Regions from separate parts of the Pseudomonas sp. NPDC086581 genome, predicted to be linked through region 3. Evidence: riboswitches for the same ligand, from Rfam matches in the RefSeq annotation. Region 3 holds a riboswitch; each other region holds the start of a gene.

Region 1 (5,124 bases), 140 kb from region 3:
GCCGGTCTGGTGGGCGAAGACGGCCCGACCCACGCCGGCAGCTTCGACCTCTCCTACCTGCGCTGCATCCCCGGCATGCTGGTGATGACTCCCAGCGACGAGAACGAACTGCGCAAGCTGCTCACCACCGGCCATCATTTCGAAGGCCCGGCGGCGGTACGCTACCCGCGCGGCACCGGCCCCAACGCACCCATCGAGGCGGCGCTGGAAGCGGTCGAGATCGGCAAGGGCGTGCTGCGCCGCGAAGGCAAGGCCGGCAAGGTCGCCTTCCTGGTGTTCGGCGTGCAACTGGCCGAAGCGCTGAAAGTCGCCGAGCAGTTCGATGCCACCGTCGCCGACATGCGCTTCGTCAAGCCGCTGGACGAAGAGCTGGTGCGCCAGCTGGCCGCCAGCCACGAGCTGCTGGTGACCGTCGAGGAGAACTCGGTGATGGGTGGCGCCGGCGCCGCCGTCAGCGAATTCCTCGCCCGCGAGAATATCCAGCAGCCGATCCTGCACCTGGGCCTGCCGGACTACTACGTCGAGCACGCCAAGCCCGCGCAGATGCTCGCGGAGTGCGGGCTAGACGCCGCCGGCATCGAAACATCGGTGACGGCGCGCCTGGAGGCCCTCGGCCAACGCTGAGACCGATCGGCGCATCCCTCCCCCGGAGTATTGCCAGTGACGGGCGCACCGACTAAGGTGCGCCCGTTTTCGTTCGAGGTAACGGGAAGCAGGTGAAAGACCTGCGCTGCCCCCGCAACGGTAACCGACGCGCTCCCTGCGGGAGCGCAGCATCGCCATCCGCCACTGCTTACGCGGGAAGGCGGCGATGTGACGTCGGCAGCCCGGAGACCGCCCTCGACACGCCCCGACAGGTGTTGCGGAGGGCCGCACCGTCAAGTGCGGCCTGCCGCCCTTGCCACGCCCTCCTCGAAAGTCATCCGACCGCTTTTGAGGACGTTCCATGAAACTGACCCGACTCGCCCTGGCCACCAGCCTGCTGCCCGGCCTGGCCTTAGCCGCCGACGACATCTACCGGCTCTCCGACCAGGTGATCACCTCCGCACGCCAGGCCCAGCCACGTGCCGAAGCCACTTCGGCCAACAGCGTATTCACCCGTGCCGACATCGAGCGCCTGCAAGTGCGCAGCGTTCCCGCCCTGCTCGCCCGCGTGCCCGGCGTGCAGATGGGCAGCTCCGGCGGCGTGGTCTCGTACTCCGTGCGCGGCACCAGCACCGCGCAGACCCTGGTGCTGGTGGACGGCCAGCGTATCGCCTCGGCCAGCAGCGGCATCGCCCGCCTGGATTACCTGAGCATCGACAGCATCGAGCGCGTCGAAGTGACCCGCGGCCCGCGTTCCGCACTGTACGGCGCCGACGCCATCGGCGGCGTCATCCAGATATTCACCCGCCGCGGTGACGCCGGCCTGCACCCCGAAGTACGCCTGGCTGCCGGTAGCCACGGCACCTTCGAACGCAGCCTGAGCCTGTCCGGCGGCGACGAGCAAACCCGCTACAACCTCGGTGGCAGCCTCGACGAGAGCCAGGGCTGGGACCGCACCAGCGACAACATCGGCGCCGACAGCGACGACGACGCCCAGCGCAACAAGGCCGTGCACCTGAACCTGGACCACCGTTTCAGCGAGGACTGGAAGGCCGGCCTGAACCTCAACGACCAGCGCGGCAAGAACGAATACGACGACGCCTACAACTTCGAGCCGGGCTCACCCCGCGACGAATTCCGCGTCAGCAGCTACAGCACCTACCTCGACGGCCAGATTACGAAGATGTGGAACAGCCGCCTGGAACTGGGCCGCAGCTTCGACCGCAACAAGGCCGTAGGCGCCGCCGACAGCTGGAACAACGGCACGCTGGAAACCACCCGCCACTCGGCGAGCTGGATCAACCGCCTGCAACTCGACGACGCCAACCAGCTGGCGCTGGGCGCCGACTGGTACGAAGACAAGGTCGACGGCAGCACCGCCTTCGCCGACGACCAGCGCAGCAACCGCGCCTTCTTCGCCCAGCACAGCTTCAAGAGCGACAACTTCGGCACCGAGCTGGGCATCCGCCACGACAACAACCAGGCCTACGGCAGCCAGAACAGCTGGAACGCCGCCCTCAGCCTGCCGGTAGGCGACAGCCAGACCTGGATCGCCAGCTACGGCGAAGGCTTCCGCGCGCCGACCTTCAGCGACCTCTACTACCCCGGCGCCAGCAACCCGGACCTGAAGGCCGAGACCTCGAAGACCTACGAGCTGCAATGGCGCGGGGACTTCTCCGGCACGCACCTGGAAGCCTCGCTGTACCGCACCGAGATCGACGACCTGATCGCCTGGGACAGTACCAGCAACCAGCCGGAGAACATCAACAAGGCACGCATCAATGGCTTCGAGGCCAGCGTCGCCCGCGACGTGCTCGGCTGGCAGGCCGCCCTCGGCCTGAGCCTGATCGACCCGCGCGACCGCGACACTGGCCATACCCTGCCGTACCGCGCGCGCCGCACCCTGAGCCTGGATCTGGATCGCCAGTTCGGCGCCTTCGGCGTCGGCGGCACCTGGCGCGCAGTCAGCCAGCGCTACGACGACGCGGCCAACACCCGCGAGCTGTCCGGCTACGGCGTGCTCGACCTGCGCACCAGCTGGCTGGCCAGCGACGAGATTCGCTTCGACCTGAAGCTGGATAACGCCCTGGACCGCGACTACACCCTGGGCGACTACCTGCGCCCGACCAGCCCGACGGACTACATGGGCGAAGCCCGCCCGTATCGCGAACCAGGCCGTACCGCCCTGCTGGCGGTGACCTGGACGCCGGAGCTGTAAGCGAAGCGGCCTGACGCCCCCTCACCCTAACTCTCTCCCGGAGGGAGAGGGGGCCGTTCGGCGCAGGGCGAAACTACAGTTTCGTAGGGCGCATAACCTGGAACAGGTTATCCGCCGCACACTCCTCCGGCGGATAACGCTGGCGCGTTATCCGCCCTACCGCCCAGACAGAACACCGGTGTGGAAATGGGTTCGCGAGGAAGCTCGCTCCTGCAGGTCCTGTTTACGCCGAAGCTTCGGAGTTTGCCGGGCTGCTCTTCGTAGGAGCGAGCTTGCTCGCGAACCCGCACAACCACGGGCTTAGACCAGAACCCCCGCCATCCGCCCCAGCTCCGCGCAATCGCGCGCATGCCAATCGGTCAGTTCGGGCCAGGGGTTTTCTGGCAGGTTCACCAGCGCACTGCGCGCCCCGGCGGCGCGGGCGCAGTCGAGGTCGAAGCGGTAATCACCCACCATGAGCATCTTCTGCGGCACCACGTCCCAGCGCGCGGCGAGGCGCAGCAAGCCGTCCGGACTGGGCTTGGGATCGGCTTCGCCACGGCCGAGAACATCCTCGGTGAGGAAGCAATCGCCGATACCGATGGCGTCCAGCGTAATCAGCGCCAGCTCATGGGCATTGCGGGTAAGGATGCCCAGTCGGTAGCCAGCGCCATGCAGCGCTCGCACCAGCTCCACCGCACCCGGCGCGGCTCTCGAAGCCACCGCCAACTCGCGCTCGTGCTCCAGCAGCCAGGCATGCTTGGCCGCCGCTTCGTCCTCCGGCAGCGCGGCCAGGTGGGTGAGGATATCGTGCTCCTGGGGAATCCCCAGGGCGCGCTTGATCGCCGGAAAATCGTGCACTGCCAGGGTCAGGGTGCCGTCCATGTCGAACACCCAGTGGCGGATGCTTTCCAGCGTCATGCCCAGTCCTCGCGGCGACGGATCAGGCCTTCCTGGGTCGAGGAAGCGACCAGCTGGCCGTCACGATTGAAGATACTGCCGCGCACGAAGCCGCGGCCGTTGCCGGCCCAGGGGCTGTCGATAGCGTAGAGCAGCCACTCGTCCGCCCGCAGGTCGCGGTGGAACCACACGGAATGGTCGATGGTGGCGACCTGCATGTCCTTCTGCCACACCGAGCGGCCGTGGGGCAGCAACGAGGTGGTGAGGAAACCGAAGTCCGAGGCGTAGGCGAGGATGTACTTGTGCAGCGCCGGGATGTCCGGCAGCTTGCCGTCGGCGCGCAGCCAGAGGTACTTGATCGGCTCGCCGACCTCGGGGTCGTACGGGTCGTTCTCGGTCACCGGGCGGATTTCGATGGGCTTGGGATAGAGCAGTTTGTCGCGGATGCGCTCGGGGAACTGCGCAGCACTGCGCTTCTTCAGCTCCTGGTCGGTCGGCAGGTTCTCCGGGCCGACCACGTCGGGCATGCTGATCTGGTGCTCGAAGCCTTCCTCATCGGTCTGGAACGAGGTGCTCAGGGCGAAGATCGGCTGGCCCTTCTGGATCGCGGTGACGCGGCGGGTGCTGAAGGTGCCGCCGTCGCGCACGCGGTCGACCTGGTAGACGACCGGCTTGCTGGCGTCGCCGGGGCGCAGGAAGTAGCCGTGCATGGAGTGCACGTGGCGCTCCGGGTCCACCGTCTGGCTGGCCGCCGACAGCGCCTGGCCGAGCACCTGCCCGCCGTACAGCTGGCGGAACCCGAGGTCCTGGCTCGTGCCGCGGAACAGGTTCTCTTCGATCTGTTCCAGGCTCAGCAGAGCCACCAGGTTGTCCAGGATCTGGGTCATGCGCGTTGTTTCCTCAATTGCGGTCTTGCTGAAGTGGGAGTCGGCGCGGCGACGGATAAGCGGGAAGGCTGCTGAGGCGTTCGTCCCACACGGCGCGGCCGATGGTGAAATGATAGAGGCTGACCGGGCAGTCCGGACCACCGCCGAGCAATTCGTCCAGCGCCGGATCGAAATAGCAGCCGATGCCGGTGCCCGACAGGCCCGCCGCTTCGGCTTCCAGGTAGAGCAACTGGCCGACCTGTCCGGCTTCCCAGTACAGGCGCGGGTAGGTCCACGCGCCCTCGGTCAGCGCGGCGTCGAGATCGGCCAGCATGGCGAAGGCAATGCAGCCGTCACTGGCAATGTCCTGCCCGCAGGAGAGGAGCGCCGACAGCCCGCGCGCATCGCCGGAGAGCAGGCGATACAGCGGCACGCCGCTCTCCTCCACCGGTTGCCACAGGTAATCCTCGCGCAGTCCCCCCGCCGCGCGGCCACTGCGGCCGAGCCAGTACAGGCCCGGCTCCAGGCCCTGGACGCGATGGACGAAGAGCAGCAGGTCGATGCGCGTCGGCTCGC
Region 2 (5,124 bases), on a different contig from region 3:
CACCGGGTAGCCGAAGTCGGCGGCGGCGCGCACTGCGCCATCCACGCACATGTGGCTCATGTGGCCGACCACCACCAGCGATTCCACGCCGTGCTGGTCGAGGATGGCCTTCAGGTCGGTGTCGCGGAACGAGTTGACGAAGTGCTTGAGCACCACCGGCTCGCCGGGCAGATTGGCGACCTTGCCGTGGATCTTCGCGCCGTCGCTGCCGGGAGCGAAGAACGGGGCGTCGGCGCTTTCGAATTCGTGGCGCACGTGGACCACCAGGTCACCGCGCTCGCGGAAGGCGGCCAGTACCTTGGCTGCATGGTCGGCGGCGGCTTCGATGCCGACCAGCGGCCACTTGCCGGAAGGGAAGTAGTCGTTCTGGATATCCACTAGGATGAGCGCTTGCTTGGCCATTTCCGAATTCCTTATTGAGTGGTGAGGAAGTGCGACCAGTATGGTTCGCCGCGCGCCGCGCGGTGATCAGCCGGAACGACAATAACCGGGGGAAAACTGACAATGGCTGTGGAACGGAGCGTCGTCGAGATCGGGTTGCTGCTCTATCCCGGTGTACAGACGGCGGCGCTGCATGGGCTGACCGACCTGTTCGCGGTGGCCGAGCGCATCGCCGGCGAAGAAGCCGCGCAGCAGCTGCCGGCACTGCGCGTCAGCCATTGGTCCGGTGAGGACGGCGGTGAGCCGCGGCGTGTGTTCGACACGCATCCAGGCGCCGACAGTCGCTTGGTCGCCGTGCTGGTGCCGCCCTCGTTGTTCGGGCTGCCCGACGCCGCGCCGCTGCGCAATCTCACCGACTGGCTCGCCGCGCGCCACGGCGAGGGCGCCATCGTAGGCTCGGTGTGCATCGGCGGCCTGCTGGTGGCGGAGGCGGGGCTGCTTGACGGCCGCAGCGCCACAGCCCACTGGAGTGGTGCCGAGGCCTTCGCCGAACGCTTCCCGCGCGTGCGCCTGGAAGCGCACAAGCCGATGGTGGACGACGGCGACCTGATCACCTCCGCGGGGCTGATGGCCTGGTCCGAGCTGGGCCTGCGCATCGTCGACCGCCTGCTCGGCCCGAGCATCGCCAACCGCACCGCACGTTTCCTGGTGGTCGAACACAGCGACAGCGCCCAGCAATGCGGCAGCAATTTCGCCCCGCTGCTGGGGCATGGCGACGCCGCCATCCTCAAGGTGCAGCATTGGCTGCAGGGCAACGGCGCGGTGGACGTCAGCCTCGCTGCCATGGCCGCCCAGGCTGGACTGGAAGAGCGCACCTTCCTGCGCCGCTTCCGCGCCGCCACCGGGCTCAAGCCCACCGAGTACTGCCAGCACCTGCGGGTAGGCAAGGCGCGCGAGCTGCTGGAATTCACCAACGGCACGGTGGACCACATCGCCTATACGGTCGGCTACCTCGATCCGGGCTCGTTCCGCAGCACCTTCCGCAAGATCACCGGGATGGCGCCGAGCGATTATCGCAAGCGCTTCGGGGCGAAGGTTGGCGCGAGCGCACTCAGCGATTGAGCGCAGCCTGTTTCTGCTGCATCAGCTCCATCATCAGCGGTGCCAGATCCTGGTCGGTGAGGGCAGGATGAACCTGCATGTCCAGCAGATCGTTCCACTGCATCATCCAGCGTTGTATTTCGATAGGGCTCTCGGCTTCGGCCAACCCGAAGCCGAGCATGTGCCCGACGGCATGCCAGCGGCCTAGCAGCTTTACCGCAGCATGCGGCAGTGCGCCGTTCTTGAGGAAGCGCTCGATGGCGGCATCACGGTTTTCCATGGGAATGGTCCAACTCACCAGATAGAGCATGTCGCACCTCTGGCCCGGGTCCGGGCAGTCAAGTGTCGCGGACCCGAATCGGTACCGCCGCCAGAGTCACGCCTGTTGTTTCCCAGGCGTTACAGCCGCCGGCTGGGAGCGGTTTCCTCCCGTCAGGCATAGCAGCCGTCGCCCGAAGGCGAGATGCCGCTGATCGGCGGCGCACGATGCCGTCGATCGACGGTCACACCCAGCGATCATTCTCCGCCGTGCGTTCGCCGCCCTGGTCGCCGGTGTTCAGCACCCCGCGCGGTTCGATCAGCATCACCTGCACCTCGTGCTCGGCGTAGGGCTTGTGCTCCACGCCGCGGGGCACCACGTACAGTTCGCCGGCGCGCAGGGTCAGCGGGCCGTCGCGGAAGTCGATGCGCAGCTCGCCATCCAGCACGATGAAGGTCTCGTCGGTGTCGGCGTGGCTGTGCCAGACGAAGTCGCCCTGCAGCTTCACCACCTTGAACTGGTAGTCGTTCATCTCGGCGATCACCCGTGGTTGCCAGGTTTCACTGATGCGGTCGAGCTTGGCCTGCAGGTTGATCGGTTGGCGTTGGGTCACGGTGGTGTTCTCCTTGGGATCGTTGCGTCGACACTACGACCGACCCGTCGAGCGGTCTTGCAGGAAATTGCGCTTCGATGCGGCTTACCGATTTGCTGCTGGTCGCCGCATGGCGCTGAGGGGCGAAAACGGGTGACTATGCTCAGATCATCGCGCCCGTTCTTGCTGGAGACCGCCATGTCCACGCCCGCTCCCATTGCCCGCCCCAGCGTCATCCCTTGCCTGCGCTACCGCGATGCGCCCCAGGCCATCGACTGGCTGTGCGCCACCTTCGGCTTCCAGCGGCAACTGGTGGTCGCCGATGATCATGGCGGCATCGCCCACGCGCAGCTGGCGCTGGCCGACGGCAGCGGGCTGGTGATGCTCGGGTCATTGCACGACAACGAATACGGCCGGCTGATGCGCCAGCCCGACGAGATGGGCGGCTGCACGCAGAGCATCTACGTGGTGGTGAAGGATGCCGAGGTGCTGTATCGCGCGGCAGTGGACGGCGGCGCGCAGATCGTCATCGACATCAAGGACGAGGACTACGGCGGCCAGGGTTTCACCTGCCGTGATCCGGAAGGGCACATCTGGAGTTTCGGCACCTACGATCCCTGGCACTGATCCCGCGCTTTCGCGCCAAGCCCGCAACATCCTGCCCAACCCCTGCGCTTGACGCTTTCGTCCGCCAAGTGTTCAGATTCGCCCCGTTTCAGGTGCCCCCCGCCGCCGTGCGTGGGGTGAAACGGGAAGCCGGTGCGTCGCCCTCGTGCGACCAGTCCGGCGCTGCCCCCGCAACGGTAAGCGAGCGAAGCATCCACTAGGCCACTGTGCTCAGGCATGGGAAGGCGGACGTTTCATGACCCTCGCAAGCCCGGAGACCGGCCTGGAACCTGTTTGGCAAACCCGCGGTGGGCGGGCGTGAGCCGGTTCCCGGGGCGCGCTCGTTCCGGGTGTCGCTGCGCCGCCTGCGAAATCCCGATTTCGAGGCGATCACCTTGCAACATTCTTCGTTCCTGAACCGGCGTGTCCTGCGCTGGAGTTCTGTCCTTCCTCTCTGTGTCCTTGGCTCGCAGCTCGCTGCGGCGCCGCTCGACCTGGCCGATGAAATCGTCAGCGGCCCTTCCGTGGAATCCACCACCGTGGCCGACATGGCCCGCTACGGCAGCAAGCTGGAGGTCATCGACCGCCAGCAGATCGAACGCGCCGGCCCCAGCGCCGACATCACCCGCGTGCTGCAGATGGTCGTGCCCGGCCTGTTCGTTGCGCCGAAGAACGGACCGTTCGACTACGGCACCTACTCACTGCTCGGCGGGCGTAATGACGACACGCTGATCCTGCTGGACGGCGTGCGGCTGAACAACCGCCTCTACGGCGGCATCTACATCGACACCCTGCCGACCACCGCGGTGGAGCGCATCGAAGTGCTCAAGGGCGGCCAGGGCCTGCTGTTCGGCACCCAGGCGGTGTCCGGGGTGATCAACATCGTCACCCGCAGCGCGCGGAGCCGCGAGGCGGCCGGCGAAGTGAATCTCGGCCTGGACACCTTCAAGGGCCGCAGTGGTGATGCCCGCGCCGAGAAGATCGCGCAGAACGGCCTGGGCGACCTCGGCCTGATGGCCTACGTCAGCCACAACCGCTCCGACGGCTACCAGCCCTACCGCGACCGCGACATGACCGACACGGTGAGCGACAAGCGTCGCTCCTACGACGTCAACGTATTCGGCGCCAAGGCCATCCAGGCCATCGGCGATGCCTCGCGGCTGGAGCTGTTCTACCAGTACGCCGACGCCGAGCTGGACTTCGCCCGGCCAACTTCCAACCACCACACCAGCAACAACCGCGTGCAGCAGATTGCCACGGCGACTTTCCAGCAGAGCGTCAGCGAGGACTTCAGCTGGTTCGCCAAGACCCACATCAATGACTGGGATACCCGCTACGACCGCGTCTACAACCTGCAGGGCGGCGGCACCCAGGTGCTCAATCACAACGACTACTGGGGCTTCACCGACTGGGGCGCGCAGCTCGAAGGCAAGGCGAAGCTGGCGGGCGGTCACGAGCTGGTCCTGGGCAACGACAACCAGTGGTACAAGGGCCAGGACGATGTGCTGATCATCGACAACGACAAGGCCGAGTCCCACGCGCTCTACGCCCAGCTGCGGCCGAACATCGAGGCGCTGCCCGACTGGCACCCGAGCCTGGGCGTGCGCCGCGAGGAAATCTCCGGCGGTGAAGGCGCCACCGTGTGGATGCTGACCTCGCTTTACGACCTCACGCAGCAGCTCAAGCTGCGCGGCCAGTTCGGCACCGCCTTCAAGCTGCCCACCGCCGAGCAGTTGTTCGTCAACGAGCCGGGCGATGAAGTCGGCAACCGCGACCTCAAGCCCGAGCGCAGCCGCAACGCCGAGCTGGGCCTGGACTACAACGGCGAGCTGTTCGAGCAGCCGTGGAGCGGCAGCGTCACGCTGTTCCGCCGCGAGATCACCGATCTCATCACCCTCGCGGGCGATCAGTGGGTGAACGGCAACGGCGAGATCACCGTACGGGGCATCGAAGCCAACGGTCAGTTGCAGGTTGGCCGGCACTGGCAGGTCTCGGCCGACGCCACGCGCAACCTGGTGGACAGCCGTGAGGGGGTGACGGTGAACAACATCCCGCACTTCTTCGCCCGTGTGCGCCTGGGCTATGACGACAGCCTCTGGGGGGCGGGCCTTGCCACGCGCTATATCGGCTCCATCGTCAGCGCCCAGGACGACGACTATGGCCACTACACGGTGCTCGACGGCGA
Region 3 (5,124 bases):
CAGCAATTCGCCCTGGGGATACTGGGTGGCGAGGTAGCCACAGATGGCGTTGGATTCCCAGAGCACGAAGTCGCCGTCGACCAGGACCGGCACCATGGCGTTGGGGTTGAGTGCAATGAATTCCGCCGAGGCGGTGGAGCGGAAGCCCGTGCCCCAGTCTTCCCGTTCGTAGGGCAGGTTCAGCTCGGCGCAAGTCCAGAGCACCTTGCGCACGTTGATCGATGAAGCGCGGCCGAGGATTCGCAGCATGGTGTCACTCCCTGTGAAAACCGGGGCCCAGCATAGAGGCTGGTGGGGCGGCGGAGAAGCGCGATCTTGACGCGATGCCGAGCTTGCCCGCGAAACGCTACGAAGCTGTGAACACTTGCTAAGCGGGACGTTCCGTCAATCCGCGGCGAGGGGCCCAAGCGCCTGCCAGAGAGACTCGACACTGTCGAACTCGCGGTCCACCGCTGGCAACGCCGGCCGCGCCAGGATCAGCACCGGCACGCCACACTCGCGTGCAACCTGCAGCTTCGGCTCGGTGGCCTGGCTGCCGCTGTTCTTGCTCACCAGCACGTCGGTGCCCAGGCGGGCGAACAGCTTACGCTCACCATCGAGAGTGAACGGCCCGCGCGCGCCGAGCACTTCGGCGCGCTCGTTGCCGGGCAGGCTCTGCAGGCAGCGCACCGTCCAGTGTTGATGCTGGGGAATGTCCTCGAGGTGCTCCAACGGCTCGCGGCCCATCGTGAACAGCGGGCGGCGAAAATCATTCAGTGCCGAGATCAGTGCCGGCCACCCTGCCACCTCGCGCCAGTCGTCATCGATACCGGCCTGCCAACCGGGACGACGCAGCGCCCAACAGGGCACGCCGGCGAGTTGTGCGGCGCGGGCGGCGTTGGCGCTGATCTGCGCGGCATAGGGATGGGTGGCATCGAGCAGCAGGTCGAAACCGCGGTCGCGGATGTAGTCCGCAAGGCCTTCGGCGCCGCCGTATCCACCGACGCGCACCTCGCAGGCGAGGTCGTCCGGCACCTTGCCCAGACCGGCCAGGCTGTACAGGTGTGGCGGCCCGAGTCGACGCGCAATGGTCAGCGCCTCGCCGATGCCGCCCAGCAGGAGCACCCGTTTCATCGCACCTCCAGCGCTTCGCCCACCAGATTGCCCTGGCGGTCGATGGCGAAGACTTCCAGCGTCACTTCAGCGGGTACGATGCGCCGGGCAAAGGTCAGCGCGCGGGCGCAGACGGCATCACCGAGGGCAACGCCTTCGGCGCGACACAATGCCAGCGCTTGCTGGCTGGTGTTGGCTTCGCGCATGCGCTGTTGCAGCTCCTCCGACGCGCCAATTTCGGCCGCCCACTCCGCCAGCTGCGGCAGGTCGATGCTGGAGTGGCGGCTGTGCAGGTCCATATGGCCGGCGGCCAGCTTGCTGATCTTGCCGAAGCCGCCGCAGATGCTGAAACGCTCCACTGGCACCTTGCGCAGGTGCTTGAGCGCCGCGCCGGCGAAGTCGCCCATCTCGATCAGCGCGGTGTCGTCGAAGCCGTAGCGACGGCGCATGGCGTCCTCGCTGGCGTTGCCGGTGCAGGCGGCGAGATGACGGAAGCCGTTGGCGCGGGCGACGTCGATGCCCTGCTGGATCGATGCGATGTAGGCCGAACAGGAGAACGGTCGGACAATGCCGGTGGTGCCGAGGATCGACAGGCCGCCGAGGATGCCCAGGCGCGGGTTCATGGTCTTGAGCGCCAGCTCGGCGCCCCCCTCGACGTGGATCGTGACCTCAAAGCCGCCGGCGTAGCCGCACCCGGCCGCCAGTGCAGCGAGGTTGCCCTGCATCATCTGCCGCGGCACCGGGTTGATCGCCGGCTCGCCCACCGCCAGCACCAGCCCCGGTTTGGTGACGATGCCAACGCCCTCTCCCGCGTGGAAGCGCACACCGGGTTCAGCGCTCAGGGCGACGCGGGCGAAGACCAGCGCACCGTGGGTCACGTCCGGGTCGTCGCCGGCATCCTTCAGCGTGCCGGCTTCGGCACCCTCGGCGGTGAGCCGGCAGAACTCCAGGCGCAAGGTCGCACTGCGCTCCTTGGGCAGGACGATCTGCGCAGCGTCCAGCGTTTCACCGGTGAGCAGCAGACGCGCGGCGGCCAGGCTGGTGGCGGTGGCGCAGCTGCCGGTGGTGTAACCGCTGCGCAGCGGGCGGGGTTCTTCCGGAGTCTCTTCGCGCATCGTCAATCGGCCAGGGGCTTGCGCACTTCCAGCAGGGTGATCGGCAACGCCGCGCGCCAGGTATCGAAGCCGCCCAGCGGCTGGGCCTGGGACACCGACAGGCGGGTCAGTTCGCCGCCGATGCGGGCGCGCCAGCTGAGCAGCATGGATTCGCTCTGCAGGGTGACCGCGTTGGCGACCAGCCGGCCGCCGGGCTTGAGTTGCTCCCAGCATTGCTCGAACACACCAGGCAGGGTCACACCGCCGCCGATGAAGATCGCATCGGGGCGCTCCAGACCCTGCAAGGCTTCCGGCGCGGCACCGCAGACCAGTTGCAGCGCCGGCACGCCAAGGGCGTCACGGTTGAAGCGAATGTGCTCCTGGCGCCCGTCGTTGGCTTCGATGGCCAGCGTGCGGCAGCTCGGATGTGCGCGCATCCATTCGATGCCGATGGAACCGCAACCGGCGCCGACATCCCACAGCAGCTCACCGGGCTTCGGCGCCAGCCGCGCCAGGGTTACGGCGCGAACATCGCGCTTGGTCAGTTGGCCGTCATGGCGGTAGACCTCGTCCGGCAGGCCGGTGGTCAGCGGCAGGCGAACAGCGTCAGCACCCGCCACGCATTGCACCGCAACGAGATTCAGCGCGGCGGTCTCGCTCGGCGACCAGTCGCTGGCGAGTCCGTCGATGCGTCGCTCCACCTCGCCGCCCAGGTGCTCCAGCACGCTGAGGCGACTCGCGCCGAAACCCCGTTCGCGCAGCAGCGCAGCGATGGCCGCCGGGCTGCTGCCATCGTTGCTGAGGATCAGCAGCTTCGCGCCGTCGTGGATCTGCGCATTGAGTGCCGCCAATGGGCGCGCCACCAGCGACAGCAGCGTGCAGTCCTGCAACGCCCAGCCCATCCGCGCGGCAGCGAGCGAAGCGGAAGACGGCGCGGAAAGTACGAGCATTTCCTCGGACGGAATCTGACGGGCAAGGCTTGCGCCGACGCCGAACAGCATCGGGTCGCCGCTGGCCAGCACGCAGGTCGGCTCACCGCGTCGACGCAAGACCGGCTCCAGGCTGAACGGGCTCGGCCAGGCCTGGCGACGGGCGCCCAGGCAATGCGGCAGTAACTCCAGCTGGCGTGGCGCGCCAATCACTTCGCTGGCGGCGAGCAGGGCGCGGCGCGCGGCCTTGCCGAGGCCGGCATAGCCGTCCTCGCCGATGCCGACAATGGTCAGCCAGGGCGTCATGAAATGTCCTCAGGGGTGCGACGATCGATCCGACGGGCAGGCTTTTCCTGCCTCCGAACAAAGCAGGCATAATACCCGCTTCGTCGGTGCTCGTAGGACGCTTCGCCTTTTGCGGTGAAGTTTCTCAGAGCCGAAGAGGGAACACGGTTAAGCCGTGGCTGCCCCCGCAACTGTAAGCAGCGAGTCCGCGCAATGCGGCGACACGAGAACGACGTTCCGTGCCGCCGGCCAGGCCACTGGGCAACCGGGAAGGCCGCGCTGGATGAGGACCTGCCAGCCAGGAGACCTGCCGACGAAACCAGTCGCGCGTGCAGACATCGAGCGGGGTGTATCGGTGTCGTGAAGTCCCCTTTGGGGGATTCGCAGGTCACCGCGATCCAGCCCTGGTGACCACCGTGCAAGACCCTTCAGCCCTGCCCGTCCGTCCGCATGCCTGCCCCGGCCTGCTGCGCATCGTGGCCTCCCGCGATGGGGGCATCTGCCGCCTCAAGCTGCCTTGCGGGCAACTCGACGCCAACGCCGCGCGCGCCATCGCCCTGGCGGCCGAACGGCATGCAGACGGCGTGCTCGAAGCGACCAACCGCGCCAACCTGCAAATTCGCGGCGTACATGCCGGCGCCGAAAATGCGCTGAGCCGTGAACTGCTGGCCGCCGGCCTCGGCCCGCGTGAGCTGGCTTCGGACGACGTGCGCAACCTGCTGGTCAGCCCGGCGCTCGGCCTGGACACTGGCAGCGCGTTCGACGCGAGCCCGCTGGCCCGCCAGCTGCTCGACCTGCTGGAGCACACCCCGCGCTTCCACGGCCTGTCGCCCAAGTTCGGCATCCAGCTGGACGCCGGCGAAACGCTGGCGATGCTGGAACACCCCAACGATCTCTGGCTTTCGGCCATGTCCGACGGTGCCGCGCCGCTGTTCGCCTTCGGCCTGGCCGGCTGCCCACCGCAGCGCGAGACCGATCGCCCTGCTCTCGCCGCCGTCAGCGCCGAACAGGTACCGCTGCTGGTGGAAACTCTGCTGCACCTGTTCCTCGATCTTGCCGGCGACGGCCAGACGCGCATGCGCCACCTGCGCGAGATGCTTCGCGATGAAGTGCTGCTGGAGCGCCTGCAGCAACGCCTGCCCTTCCCGCTGCAACTCGGAGCGGCTGTGGATAACTGGCGACGTCCTGCGCCGCAGGCTTTCGGCCATCTCGGAATTCAGCCCCAGCGTCAGCCGGAACGGGTCATGGTCGGCGCGGGATTCGTCCTCGGACGCCTCGACAGCACCACCCTGTTCGGCCTCGCGGATCTTGCCGAGCGCTTCAGCGTCGGACAGCTGCGTCTGACGCCCTGGCAAAGTCTGATCCTCCCTGGCGTGGCACAAACCGATGCCGCCGTCGTGCTCGGCGCGCTGGCCAACCTCGGCCTGGTGATCGACGCCGCGCAGCCGCTGTCGCGCCTCGTCGCATGCAGCGGTTCCAGCGGTTGCGCCCGTGGGCTGGCCGACACTAAGGCCGATGCGCTGCGCCTGGCCGAGCGCCTGCGCCACGCACCGCCGGCCGGTGTACACCTGTGCGGCTGCCCGCGCTCCTGCGCCGCCGCCCACGTCGCCCCTTACACCCTGCTGGCCGTCGCCGACGGCCGCTATGACCTGTTCCGTCGCGCCGATGGCGTGGCCGGCTTCGGCCAGCCAGTGGCGCGCAACCTTTCCCTCGATGCCGCCGGC
Region 4 (5,124 bases), on a different contig from region 3:
AGGGCGAGGGCGCAGACCACGCCGCCGCCGAAGATGCCGGAGATCATCGCCAGGAAGGTCAGCATCGGCAGGGTCAGCAGCAGGGCCAGGACGCGTGGCAACACCAGCAGTTCCACTGGGTCGAGGCCCAAGGCCTGGATGGCGTCGATTTCCTGGTTGGCCTTCATCGAGCCGATCTGCGCGGTGAAGGCGCTGGCGGTGCGGCCGGCAAGCAGGATCGCGGTGAGCAGCACGCCGAATTCGCGCAGGAAGGAGAAGCCCACCAGATCGACGGTGTATATCTGCGCGCCGAATTTCTGCAGCACCGTGGCACCTAGAAAGGCCACTACCGCACCGACCATGAAGGTCAGCAGGGCGACGATGGGCACGGCGTCCAGTCCGGTTTCCTCCATGTGCGCGGCCAGCGAGGTGAGCCGCCAGCGTCTTGGGCGCAGCAGGTTTCGCAGCAGCGTCTGCAGGGTCAGGCCGATGAATCCGAGCAGGCCGACCAGGTGTTCGCGGAAGGTCAGGGTGGCGATGCCGATGCGCTCGAGCACGTCGACCAGCGCGTTGCCCGGCTCCGGCGCCTTTTCGTCCAGGCGGCACTGGGTGATGGCGCTGCCGACGGCGCGCAGCAAGGCTTGGCGTTCGGCGGGGAGGTTGCGGGCGATCTGTTCCAGCTGACTCATGCGTGCGCCGCCGATGATCTCGGCGAGCAGCGCGGCGCCGGCGGTATCCAGCGCGCCGAGGCCGGCAAAATCCAGCTCGGCGGGGGACTCGGCATGGCGCTGGGCGGCTACCTGGGCTTCCAGCACGGAGAAATGCGCGAGCGTCCAGTCGCCGCTGACGTGCATCAGCGGTGGGCTGGCGGAGGTGTCGAGCTGAAGCTGGCCGGGCTGGGCAGTCATCGTCATGGTTCGCATTCTAGCGGAGTTACACAGTGCCATGATTGGACAGGTGTGTCGCATTGTAGAGCGCTTGCCTGATGCTGGGACAAGCCCGGCGACATCCTGTTCAATTGACGCCCCAGGCCGCCAGCCACTAAGCTGCGCGCCTGCTTCAGGTGCTCTCGGCGCAAGCCGCGAGTGAAACAGGGAAGCCGGTGAAATCGATGCGCAATCGACCATTCCGGCGCTGCCCCCGCAACGGTAAGCGAGCTTCGAACCGCAATCCGCCACTGTGCCATCGGCATGGGAAGGCGCGGTTCATCGACAGCCTCACGGCGTCACTCGCAAGCCCGGAGACCGGCCTGCTGCATCGCATGGCATCGCGGGAGGCGCTGCCGACGTCGGCGCTGCGCGCCGCGCGTTGCCGTCCTCCGCCTGCCCCGACTGGTCAGTGCCGCGCGGGTGAGAGCGGCGGAGAATCCTTCAGGTGCAATCCCTATTCCCCAGGTCGACAGCCTTTGCGCTGGGCGGCCTCTGCCGCATGGCGCTTGTGCGTCGCCGCGGTTCGTCCCTGCCCATTCCATTCCTCGTGCGCTGCCACCCGGGCGGCAGCCTGACGCCTGCGCATTCGCTTTCAGGAGCAACTTCCCATGACTGAATCCCCGGAAAAGGACGAGCGCCATCGCTCGCGCATGCAGCGCAAGAAGGCAGTGATCGACGAGAAGATCGCCCAGGCCCAGGGGGAGCGCGGCGTGTTCCTGGTCAACAGCGGCAACGGCAAGGGCAAGAGCAGCTCGGCTTTCGGCATGGTCGCCCGCGCGCTTGGCCATGGCATGAAGGTAGGCGTAGTGCAGTTCATCAAGGGCGCCGCGACCACGGGTGAAGAGGCGTTCTTCCGCCGCTTCCCCGAGGAGGTCAGCTTTCACGTGATGGGCGAGGGCTTCACCTGGGAAACCCAGGATCGCCAGCGTGACATCGCCAAGGCTCAGTCCGCCTGGGACGTGGCGCGCCAGCTGCTGGCCGACCCCGAAGTCGGCCTGGTGGTACTGGACGAGGTGAACATCGCCCTCAAACACGGCTACCTGGAACTGGACACCGTGCTGTCCGATATCGCCGCGCGTCCGTCGATGCAGCATGTGGTCGCCACTGGCCGTGGCGCGCAGCCGGCGATGCTCGAGGCCGCCGACACCGTGACCGAGATGGGCCTGGTGAAACACGCCTTCAAGGCCGGCATCAAGGCGCAGAAAGGGGTGGAGTTCTGATGCATCCCGTTGTGGCGGAGCGCGTCTTATGACCTCGCGCCAATGCCCCGCATTGCTGATCGCCGCCCCCGCTTCCGGGCAGGGCAAGACCACCGTGACCGCCGCCCTGGCACGCCTGCACACACGCCTCGGGCGCAAGGTGCGGGTGTTCAAGTGCGGCCCGGACTTCCTCGACCCGATGATCCTCGCCCGCGCCAGTGACGCGCCGGTCTACCAACTGGACTTGTGGATGGTCGGCGAGGAAGAGAGCCGTCGGCTGCTATGGGAAGCGGCCGGCGAGGCCGACCTGATCCTCATCGAAGGCGTGATGGGCCTGTTCGACGGCTCGCCGTCTGCGGCCGACCTGGCGCGGCGCTTCAATGTGCCGGTGATGGCGGTGATCAACGGCCAGTCCATGGCGCAGACCTTCGGCGCCATGGCCGTTGGCATGGCGACCTACCAGAGCGACCTGCCGTTCTCCGGCGTGCTCGCCAACCGTATCGGCAGCCAGCGTCACCGCGACCTGGTGCGCGACAGCCTGCCGGAGTGGATTCGCTGGTATGGCGCGCTGCCGCGCGATACCGAAGTGGAGCTGCCCAGCCGACACCTCGGCCTGGTGCAGGCCGATGAGCTGGCCGATCTCGACGCCCGCCTGGACGCCGCCGCCGATGCCCTGGCGGCCAGCGCCAGTACCGAGCTGCCGCTGCCGGTGAGCTTCGCCGCGTCTGAGTTGCGCCGTGAGTCTTCCCGCCTCGATGGCGTGCGGATCGGCGTGGCACGGGACAACGCCTTTGCCTTCCTCTACCAGGCCAACCTCGACCTGCTGCGTGAACTGGGCGCCGAACTGGTGTTCTTCTCGCCGCTGCGTGATGACGCATTGCCGGACGTGGACAGCCTCTATCTGCCCGGTGGCTACCCCGAACTGCACCTGCAGGCGCTGGCTGGCAACCGCGCCATGGCCCAGGCCATCCACGCGCACCACGAAATGGGCAAGCCGATCCTCGCCGAGTGCGGCGGCATGCTCTATCTGCTCGATGCGCTGACCGACGTGGCCGGCGAGCGCGCCGAATTACTCGGCCTATTGCCGGGCAAGGCGCGCATGCAGAAGCGCCTCGCCGCGCTGGCGTTGCAGGCGGTGACGTTGCCCGAAGGCACTCTGCGCGGGCACACCTTCCACCACTCGCTGCTGGACAGCAGCGAGGAGCCGCTGGCCCGAGGCGTCTGCCCCAACGACAAGCCGGTGGCCGAAGCGGTGTTTCGCCGCGGCCGGCTCACCGCCTCCTACATCCACTTCTACCTGCCGTCCGACCCGGACGCTGCAGCAGCCCTGCTGAGACCATGACCGAGCACGCCTACAGCCTTGAGGAGCGCGCCGCGCTCTATCGCGCCATTGCCGAGCGTCGCGACATGCGTCATTTCAGCGGCGGTGAGGTGGCGCCGGAACTGCTCGCGCGCCTGCTCGAAGCGGCGCACCAGGCGCCCAGCGTCGGGCTGATGCAGCCTTGGCGATTCATCCGCGTCACCTCGCGGGAGCTGCGCCGGTCGATCCACGGGCTGGTGGAGGCGGAGCGCGTGCGCACCGCCGAGGCACTGGGCGAGCGTTCCGACGAGTTCATGCGGCTGAAGGTCGAGGGCGTGCTCGACTGCGCCGAAGTACTGGTGGCCGCGCTGATGGAGGGCCGCGAGGCACATGTATTCGGTCGTCGCACGTTGCCGCACATGGACCTGGCCTCGCTGTCCTGCGCCATCCAGAACCTCTGGCTGGCGTCGCGCGCCGAAGGCCTGGGCATGGGCTGGGTATCGCTGTTCGACCCCGCCGCGCTGGGCGAACTGCTCGGCCTGCCGGCGGGAGCCGAGGCCGTGGCGGTGATCTGCCTCGGCCCGGTCAGCGAGTTCTACCCGGCGCCGATGCTGGCCCTGGAAGGCTGGCGCCAACCGCGCGCGCTCAGCGAGCTGCTGTTCGAGAATCGCTGGGGAGAACAGCCATGAGCCTGGCTCTGCTGAGCGTCCTCGGCGTGGTGCTGGATGCCCTGTTCGGCGAACCGAAACGCTGGCACCCGCTGGTGGCCTTCGGGCGTCTGGCGGATCGGCTGGAGCGGCGTTTCAATCGCTCCCGCGCCGACGCTGGCAAGGACACCCCCGGCCTCGGCTGGCGCAGCCACGGCGTCACTGCCTGGATCATCGCTGTCATCCCGCTGACCCTGATCGCGCTGCTGCTCAGCCTGCTGCCCTATGTCGGCTGGGTCGTGCAGGCGCTCGCTTTGTACGCCGCGCTGGGCCTGCGCAGCCTGGGTGAGCATGCCGAGCCGGTGGCACTGGCCCTGCGCGCCGGTGACCTGAACGAAGCGCGCCTGCGCGTGGGCTACATGGTCAGCCGCGAAACCGCCCAGCTGGACGATACCGCCGTGGCCCGCGCCGCCACCGAGTCGGTACTGGAGAACGGCAGCGATGCGGTCTACGCAGCGCTCTTCTGGTTTGCCGTGGCCGGTGCGCCGGGCGTGATGCTCTATCGCCTGAGCAACACCCTCGACGCCATGTGGGGCTACCGCAACGCGCGCTTCGAACGCTTCGGCTGGGCCGCGGCGAAAATCGACGATGTGCTCAACTACATCCCGGCACGCCTGGTGGCCTTCACCTACGCGCTGCTTGGCCACACCCGGCTCGCCCTGCGCTGCTGGCGTACACAGGCGCCGCAGTGGGACAGCCCCAACGCCGGCCCGGTGATGGCGGCCGGGGCGGGGGCGTTGGGCGTGTCGCTCGGCGGCTGCGCCCGCTACCACGGCGAACTTCACGAACGCCCGCAGCTGGGCGAAGGCCCGGCGCCGACCGCCACGGACATCTGGCGCGCGCTGACCCTGGTGCGCCAGGGTGTGCTGCTGTGGCTGGTGGTCATTTTCATTCTGGGAGTGCTCTGATGCTCGAACACGGCGGCCGTTTGCGCAAAGCGGCGCAGCAGTACGGAATTCCGCTCTCCGAGTGGCTCGACCTGTCCACTGGCATCTCGCCCTGGCCATGGG

The links. Region 3 has a riboswitch for cobalamin ahead of cobG (precorrin-3B synthase). Riboswitches for the same ligand answer to the same signal wherever they lie in the genome.
Region 1: linked by a shared signal. The riboswitch ahead of ACIPK7_RS19285 (TonB-dependent receptor domain-containing protein) and the one ahead of cobG (precorrin-3B synthase) in region 3 are both predicted to bind cobalamin.
Region 2: linked by a shared signal. The riboswitch ahead of ACIPK7_RS02735 (TonB-dependent receptor plug domain-containing protein) and the one ahead of cobG (precorrin-3B synthase) in region 3 are both predicted to bind cobalamin.
Region 4: linked by a shared signal. The riboswitch ahead of cobO (cob(I)yrinic acid a,c-diamide adenosyltransferase) and the one ahead of cobG (precorrin-3B synthase) in region 3 are both predicted to bind cobalamin.

Annotation. Positions count from the first base shown of each region.
Region 1 covers NZ_JBIVBR010000009.1:190,440-195,563, reverse strand. The annotation lists gene dxs (1-deoxy-D-xylulose-5-phosphate synthase) at 1-624, shown strand, start outside; cobalamin riboswitch at 662-858, shown strand; gene ACIPK7_RS19285 (TonB-dependent receptor domain-containing protein) at 947-2,803, shown strand; gene ACIPK7_RS19280 (HAD family hydrolase) at 3,104-3,703, opposite strand; gene tesB (acyl-CoA thioesterase II) at 3,700-4,569, opposite strand; gene ACIPK7_RS19270 (nitroreductase family protein) at 4,583-5,124, opposite strand, start outside.
Region 2 covers NZ_JBIVBR010000001.1:556,787-561,910, reverse strand. The annotation lists gene ACIPK7_RS02760 (cysteine hydrolase family protein) at 1-402, opposite strand, end outside; gene ACIPK7_RS02755 (GlxA family transcriptional regulator) at 505-1,503, shown strand; gene ACIPK7_RS02750 (DUF3303 domain-containing protein) at 1,493-1,792, opposite strand; gene ACIPK7_RS02745 (cupin domain-containing protein) at 1,986-2,354, opposite strand; gene ACIPK7_RS02740 (VOC family protein) at 2,532-2,960, shown strand; cobalamin riboswitch at 3,034-3,241, shown strand; gene ACIPK7_RS02735 (TonB-dependent receptor plug domain-containing protein) at 3,434-5,124, shown strand, end outside.
Region 3 covers NZ_JBIVBR010000009.1:51,302-56,425, reverse strand. The annotation lists gene ACIPK7_RS18605 (glutathione S-transferase family protein) at 1-249, opposite strand, end outside; gene ACIPK7_RS18600 (cobalt-precorrin-6A reductase) at 385-1,113, opposite strand; gene ACIPK7_RS18595 (cobalt-precorrin-5B (C(1))-methyltransferase) at 1,110-2,207, opposite strand; gene cbiE (precorrin-6y C5,15-methyltransferase (decarboxylating) subunit CbiE) at 2,210-3,421, opposite strand; cobalamin riboswitch at 3,489-3,730, shown strand; gene cobG (precorrin-3B synthase) at 3,808-5,124, shown strand, end outside.
Region 4 covers NZ_JBIVBR010000001.1:425,108-430,231, reverse strand. The annotation lists gene ACIPK7_RS02070 (ABC transporter permease) at 1-893, opposite strand, end outside; cobalamin riboswitch at 1,024-1,247, shown strand; gene cobO (cob(I)yrinic acid a,c-diamide adenosyltransferase) at 1,517-2,128, shown strand; gene ACIPK7_RS02060 (cobyrinate a,c-diamide synthase) at 2,157-3,449, shown strand; gene bluB (5,6-dimethylbenzimidazole synthase) at 3,446-4,096, shown strand; gene cbiB (adenosylcobinamide-phosphate synthase CbiB) at 4,093-5,022, shown strand; gene cobD (threonine-phosphate decarboxylase CobD) at 5,022-5,124, shown strand, end outside.